One region of the Pseudomonas sp. MF08817 genome, then DNA from elsewhere that is predicted to be linked to it. Evidence: riboswitches for the same ligand, from Rfam matches in the RefSeq annotation. Region 1 holds a riboswitch; each other region holds the start of a gene.
What was found. A riboswitch is a leader RNA that binds a small molecule or an ion and turns the genes downstream of it on or off. The one in region 1 is predicted to bind cobalamin.
Positions count from the first base shown of each region.

Region 2: another riboswitch for cobalamin. It lies ahead of AC19YR_RS08480 (TonB-dependent receptor plug domain-containing protein); the one in region 1 lies ahead of cobW (cobalamin biosynthesis protein CobW).
Region 3: another riboswitch for cobalamin. It lies ahead of cobO (cob(I)yrinic acid a,c-diamide adenosyltransferase); the one in region 1 lies ahead of cobW (cobalamin biosynthesis protein CobW).

Region 1 is NZ_JCBCUY010000003.1:69,618-71,813, reverse strand. Features, by position in the region: gene cobW (cobalamin biosynthesis protein CobW) at 1-976, opposite strand, end outside; cobalamin riboswitch at 1,078-1,287, opposite strand; cobalamin riboswitch at 1,356-1,579, shown strand; gene AC19YR_RS03060 (CbtB domain-containing protein) at 1,702-1,896, shown strand; gene AC19YR_RS03055 (CbtA family protein) at 1,908-2,196, shown strand, end outside.
Region 2 is NZ_JCBCUY010000010.1:114,611-116,806, forward strand. Features, by position in the region: gene AC19YR_RS08480 (TonB-dependent receptor plug domain-containing protein) at 1-1,151, opposite strand, end outside; cobalamin riboswitch at 1,251-1,454, opposite strand; gene astA (arginine N-succinyltransferase) at 1,612-2,196, opposite strand, start outside.
Region 3 is NZ_JCBCUY010000007.1:25,725-27,920, reverse strand. Features, by position in the region: gene AC19YR_RS06045 (PQQ-dependent sugar dehydrogenase) at 1-6, opposite strand, end outside; gene AC19YR_RS06040 (hypothetical protein) at 71-655, opposite strand; cobalamin riboswitch at 811-1,040, shown strand; gene cobO (cob(I)yrinic acid a,c-diamide adenosyltransferase) at 1,119-1,730, shown strand; gene AC19YR_RS06030 (cobyrinic acid a,c-diamide synthase CobB) at 1,724-2,196, shown strand, end outside.

The DNA.
Region 1 (2,196 bases):
CGCTGCGCCAGGCGCGGTCGAAGTGCTTGTCGAAACGGCTGCCCACGCCCTGGATCAGCAAACGCATCGGCTTGCCCGGGATGGCGGCAAAACCCTTGACCCGCAAGATGCCGTGCTTGACCACCAACTCGTTAAGGGCGGCCAGCAGCAAGCTTTCGTCGGCCTGGGGCAGCTCGATGGAAATGGAGTCGAACGCGTCGTGATCGTGGTCATCTTCGCCGCCATCGCCGTGATGGTGGTCGTGGTGGCTGTGGCGCCCGTCGATGTGCTCTTCGGAACCGGCGCCCAGGCCGATCAGCACGTCCAGGGGCACGCGACCGCTGCTGGCTTCGATGATCTTCACCGCCGGCGGCAGTTCTTCGGCCACTTCCTGGCGCACGCGCTCCAGGTCTTGCGGGGCGATCAGGTCGGTTTTATTGAGGATCACCAGGTCGGCGCTGGCCAATTGGTCGGCGAACAACTCGTGCAACGGCGACTCGTGGTCCAGGTTGGGGTCGAGTTTGCGCTGGGCGTCCACCTGGTCGGGGAAAGCGGCAAAGGTGCCGGCGGCCACGGCCGGGCTGTCAACCACGGTAATCACCGCATCGACGGTGCAGGCGCTGCGGATTTCCGGCCACTGGAAGGCTTGCACCAACGGTTTGGGCAGGGCCAGGCCGGAGGTTTCGATGAGGATGTGGTCCAGATCGGCGCGGCGCGCCACCAGTTCGCGCATCACCGGGAAGAACTCTTCCTGCACCGTGCAGCACAGGCAGCCGTTGGCCAGTTCATAGACGCGGCCGTTGGCTTCTTCTTCGGTGCAGCCGATGGCGCACTGCTTGAGGATTTCGCCGTCGATGCCCAGCTCGCCGAACTCATTGACGATCACCGCGATACGCCGGCCCTGGGCGTTGTCGAGCATGTGGCGCAGCAAGGTGGTTTTGCCCGAACCGAGGAACCCGGTGACGATGGTGACGGGGAGTTTGGCCAGTGTTTTCATCGGATGCCCTTTGGCAAAGGGGGCGGGCATACGGGACGGCTGGCCGGGCGCGGGGGGCGCCAAGGCAGATTTCGCCACCGGATCACCCCGCCCGGTTGAATGTGAGAATCAGTGACGAGGCAGGTCTCCTGGCTGACGGTGGGCCAGTCCTTGGACTGGCATTCGCTGCGCCTTCCCGCTTGGCCCGAAGGCATCAGCAGTGGCGTGGCAGCGAACAGCACCGTTCACAGTTGCGGGGGCAGCCGCGGCATTGACCGCGTTCCCTTCTTAGCTTCGGCACGGGCCGAAGAACCTCGAACGCGCAAGGCTACGCAGTGCGTAGGGGCGGGTCAATGCCGGGCGCCTCGGGCATTTGACGCCCCGCCCTCGCCCATGCTCTCCTACGCACCTTGTTACAGGTGCCCTTGACAGGGTGAAACGGGAAACCGGTGGATCATGTGCTTTACTCAAGCCCTTGATGAATCCGGTGCTGCCCCCGCAACGGTAAGCGAGAGAGGAATCACAGCCACTGTGCCAACCGGCATGGGAAGGCGATTCCAGCAGGCCACGGCGCAAGCCCGGCCCCTCGCAAGCCCGGAGACCGGCCAGTGACACGACAGTGCGCCCCCACGGCCACTTTCACCCAACAAACCCGCGGTGGGCGGGCGCTGTCTGAAGCCCTGCGGGCCCGCCTCGCAGGGGTTTGCATGCGCTCGATCCGCCCTGACACCACAAAGGGAAGCGCCATGTCGATCATCAGCAGCACTCGCCATACCGGCACCGCCAGCAGCACCGCCACCTTGAGCCAACGCCTCACTGCCGCCATCGGCGCGTCGATTTTGGGCGCGTGCCTGGTGTATTTCGCCGGGTTCTCCCACATCGAAGCGGTGCACAACGCCGCCCACGATACCCGCCACAGCGCCGCGTTCCCGTGCCATTGAGACCTGCCGCCATGATTAAGCGCATCGCCCAAACCGCAGGTTTCACCGGCCTGCTGGCCGCCCTGCTGCTGACCCTGCTGCAAAGCTTCTGGGTCGCGCCGTTGATCCTCCAGGCCGAAACCTATGAAAGCGCCCCGGCGGCCCAGGCCCATGAACACGCCGACAGTGCCGGCGCCGCCCACAGCCACGACGCCGAGGCCTGGGAGCCCGAAGACGGCTGGCAGCGCGTGCTGTCCACCACCGGCGGCAACCTGGTGGTGGCAGTCGGTTTCGCCCTGATGCTGGCCGGGCTCTACACCC
Region 2 (2,196 bases), on a different contig from region 1:
TGGTTGTCGTCGATGATGAGCACATCGTCCTGGCCCTTGAACCACTGGTTGTCGGCGCCGAACACCAGCACGTGGCCGCCGTCCAGTTCGGCCTTGCCTTCGGCCTGCACGCCCCAGTCGGTGAAGCCCCAGTAATCCTTGTCGTTGACCACCGTGGTGGCGCCGCCCGGGGCGTTGTTGATGCGGGTGTAGCGGGTGTCCCAGTCGTTGACGTGGCCTTTGACGAAATAGCTCAGGCGTTCGCTGAGGCTGTGCTCGAAGGTGGCCGTGGCGATTTGCTGCACGCGGTCGTTGGTGGTTTTGCGGTTGTTGGCGGGCCGGGCGAAGTCCAGGTTGGCGTCGGAGTATTGGTAGAACAGCTCCAGGCGCGCATCGTCGCCCAACGCCTGGATGGCCTTGGCACCGAAGGTGGTGACCTCGTAGGAACGCTTTTTGTCCGTGGTGTTGGCGCTGTAGTCGCGGTTACGAAACGGTTGGTAGCCGTCGGAGACGTTGTGGCTGACGTAGGCCAAAAGGCCCAGGTCGCCCCAGCCGTTGCTGACGATGCGCTCGGCGCGGGCGTCGCCTGTTTTGCCCATGAAGCTGTCCAGGCCCAGGTTGACCTCGCCGCCGATGTCGCGGCTTTGCGGGCTGCGGGTGACGATATTGATGACGCCGGCCACGGCCTGGGTGCCGAACAGCAGGCTCTGGCCGCCCTTGAGCACTTCGATGCGCTCGATGGCGTTGGCAGGCAGGGTGTCGATGTAAATGCCGCCATACAGGCGATTGTTCAGGCGCACGCCGTCGAGCAGGATCAGGGTGTCGTCGTTGCGCCCGCCCAGCAGGGAATAGGTGCCGTAGTCGAACGGGCCGTTTTTCGGCGCCACGTATAGGCCCGGTACGTACATCTGCAGGACGCGGGAGATGTCGCTGCTGGGGCCGGCGCGCTCGATCTGCTCGCGGCTGACGATCTCCACTTTGCTGCCGTACTTGGCCATCTCGGCGACGGTGGTGGATTCCACGGACGGAGCGCTGACGGTTTGTTGTTCGAGGGTCAGGGCGCTGTCATCGGCCAGCAGGGCCGGGCTCAGGAGGGCGCCGCACAGGGCCGCGCAGGCATGCAAGGGCGCAGGACACAGGGCCCGGGCACGCAAGGTTTGGAGTTGATTCATTTTTTGGTCTTCTCGAAAAAGTTTCTTTCGCAGAAGCACGCAGGAGAAAGTACCGGGCACACGCCGATACCGGCCCATGCCCGCCCACCGCAGGTTTTTGCCAAACAAACATTCCAGGCCGGTCTCCGGGCTTGCGAGGCTGGAGGGGTTCGCCTTCCCATGCCGTGAGGCACAGTGGCTGATTGAACCCATCACTCGCTTACCGTTGCGGGGGCAGCACCGGACTAGCCCTGGGAGGGCGCACCGGTTTCCCGTTTCACCTCATGCACGGCGGCAGGAGGCACCTGAAACAGGGCGGCATCTGAACACTGGCATGACCGTTCGTCAACCTTGGCAGGTGTTTTGGGGAGACTGGTGTAGCAAACGGGCTCGCCCGCGCTCGGTCGCGTAGCGGCCGTAAAAATTGGCCCGGTGCCACACCACCGAGGGGCGCTGCGCACCCCAGCGGCTACCGCGAGGGTTACGCGGCGACAGCTTGCATGTGGCGCAGGGCCATGGGCACGGCGCGTACCGATTGGCCGGGTTGCAGTTGCAGGCGTTTGGCGGTGAGGCGGTCGATCAGCAACTGATTGCCCACCAGGCGCGCCTTGGCGGCGGTGATACGGCAGTTTTCCAGGCGCCGGTTGTGGATCAGCCAGGTCGGGGCTTCGTCGTCCGGGGTGCCGATGCTCAAGGTCAAGGACTGGCTGTCGCGCACGGCACGGATGTTGCCCACCGCGGCTTCGATCAGCGGGCCGCCATCGAAAATATCGATGTAATTGTGGTAGCTGAAACCCTCGGCCTGGAGGATCTGCGCCGCGTGCCGGGTGTTGGGGTGCATTTGGCCGATCACCGCTTGCGCCTCTTCGGTGAGCAGGCAGGTGTACAGCGGCTGGCGCGGCATCAGTTCGGCGATGGAGGCCTTGTTGCCCATCACCGAGAGGTGGTCGGCGTGGAAGAAGTCGCGCTTGAAGAAGTGCCGGCCCAGGCTGTCCCAGAACGGCGAGCAGCCTTCTTCATCGGTGCAGCCGCGCAGCCCGGCGATGAGTTTTTCGCCGAACAACTC
Region 3 (2,196 bases), on a different contig from region 1:
GAACATGGGCATTTCCCTATGAGTACGCGGCGGTAAGCATAGGGCAGTGGGCGCGGCGCGGGGTTCAACCTTATCCGCGAGCCTCTTTGAACAGCACGGCGATGCCGGGTTGGTAGTTGCCCGCCTCGTTGCGCAACTTGCGGTAGGCATAGGGGAAGTACCAGGCCACGGCGCAGCTGTACTCCTTTTGCAGGTCGTCGACCATGTCCTGGAGTTCTTCGGGGGTGGCGCTGTGCTGGGTTTTTTGCGGGGCGACGAACAGGCAGCCCAGCTTCAGGTCGCTGGGGTAGCTGATGCGGCGGGCGGCGCTGGTGATATCGAGCAGGGCCTGCTCCAGGTTCAGGTGGTTGATCTGGGGCCAGCGCTGGCTGGCTTGCACGTAGGCCCATTCGTCCTTGCTGGCGATGTACAGGTCGGCGCGGGCATTGCGCTCACCGTTTTCCAACTGCTTTTTGGTGGGCGCATGTTCCAGGGTGACCATTTCGGCCATCCAGGCTGCGGCCGAGAGCAGCCCCAGGTTGGCCCGCTCGTCTGACCAGTACGGCGCCTTGTTGTCGCCGCGCACCCGGTTGTAGCGATCAATGCAGTCAAACCAGCGCTCCAGCATCGGTCGCAAAAATTCCAGCTTGGGGTTGCTGATAATCATGCCTTGCATCGTTCACTCCCTTGAGTCGATCGTGTTTGGGTTATGGCTATTTGATATCGCCGCTTCCAGCCTGGCACAAGATTGGCGCCCGTTTATTGACCCATCGCAGTCAATCAACCCTGGCGGCCCCGGGTTTCATTGACGCTCCACCCCCAACCCTCTAACCTTCGCCGCTTGTTTCAGGTGCCCTGTGGCCAGCGGTCGACAGGGTGAAACAGGGAAGCCGGTGAGTGCGTGCGCCAAGCGCGCGGTCACGATCCCGGCGCTGCCCCCGCAACGGTAAATGAGTCAAGGCTGTGCTTTTTGCCACTGTGCCCACCCGGGCATGGGAAGGCGCACCGCCCGGGGCAACCCACTCATGAGCCCGGAGACCGGCCTGATCCATCCAACGGCATCACGGTGGGCGATGCCAGGCTTGTTGCCGTCCTTTATTCCTGCCCGCCGTTATCCAGCCCCAACGGAGAGCTGCCCCATGACCGATTCCCCCGAACGCGACGAGCGCCACCTGGCGCGCATGCTGCGCAAAAAAGCCGTGATCGATGAACGCATCGCCAACTCGCCCAACGAGTGCGGCTTGCTGCTGGTGCTCAGCGGCAACGGCAAGGGCAAGAGCAGCTCGGCGTTCGGCATGCTCGCCCGCGCCATGGGCCACGGCATGCAGTGCGGCGTGGTGCAGTTCATCAAGGGCCGCAACAGCACGGGCGAGGAGTTGTTTTTCCGCCGTTTCCCCGAGCAGGTGCGCTTTCACGTGATGGGCGAAGGCTTCACCTGGGAAACCCAGGACCGCCAGCGCGACATCGCCGCCGCCCAAGCGGCGTGGGCGGTATCGCGCCAGTTGCTCAGCGACCCGGCCATCGGCCTGGTGGTGCTCGATGAACTGAACATCGCCCTCAAGCACGGCTACCTGGACCTGGACCAAGTGCTCAGCGACCTGCAGGCCCGCCCGCCGATGCAACACGTGGTGGTCACCGGCCGTGGGGCCAAGGAGCAAATGATCGAGCTGGCCGACACCGTCACCGAAATGGGGCTGCTCAAGCACGCCTTCCAGGCCGGCATCAAGGCGCAAAAAGGCATCGAATTGTGAGTGTGCGCCAGTGCCCGGCCGTGCTGATTGCGGCGCCGGCGTCCGGCCAGGGCAAAACCACGGTCACCGCCGCCCTGGCGCGCCTGCACCGTAACCAGGGGCGCCAGGTGCGCGTGTTCAAATGCGGCCCGGACTTTCTCGACCCGATGATTCTGGAGCGTGCCAGCGGTGCGCCGGTGTACCAACTGGATATGTGGATGGTGGGCGAGCAGGAAAGCCGTCGCCTGTTGTGGGAAGCGGCGGGGGAGGCCGACCTGATCCTGATCGAAGGCGTCATGGGCCTGTTCGACGGCACGCCCTCCAGTGCCGACCTGGCGCGCCACTTCGGCGTGCCGGTGCTGGGCGTGATCGACGGCACCGCCATGGCCCAGACCTTCGGCGCCCTGGCCCTGGGCTTGGCGCGCTACCAGCCGGACCTGCCCTTTGCCGGGGTGCTGGCCAACCGCGTCGGCACCCTGCGCCATGC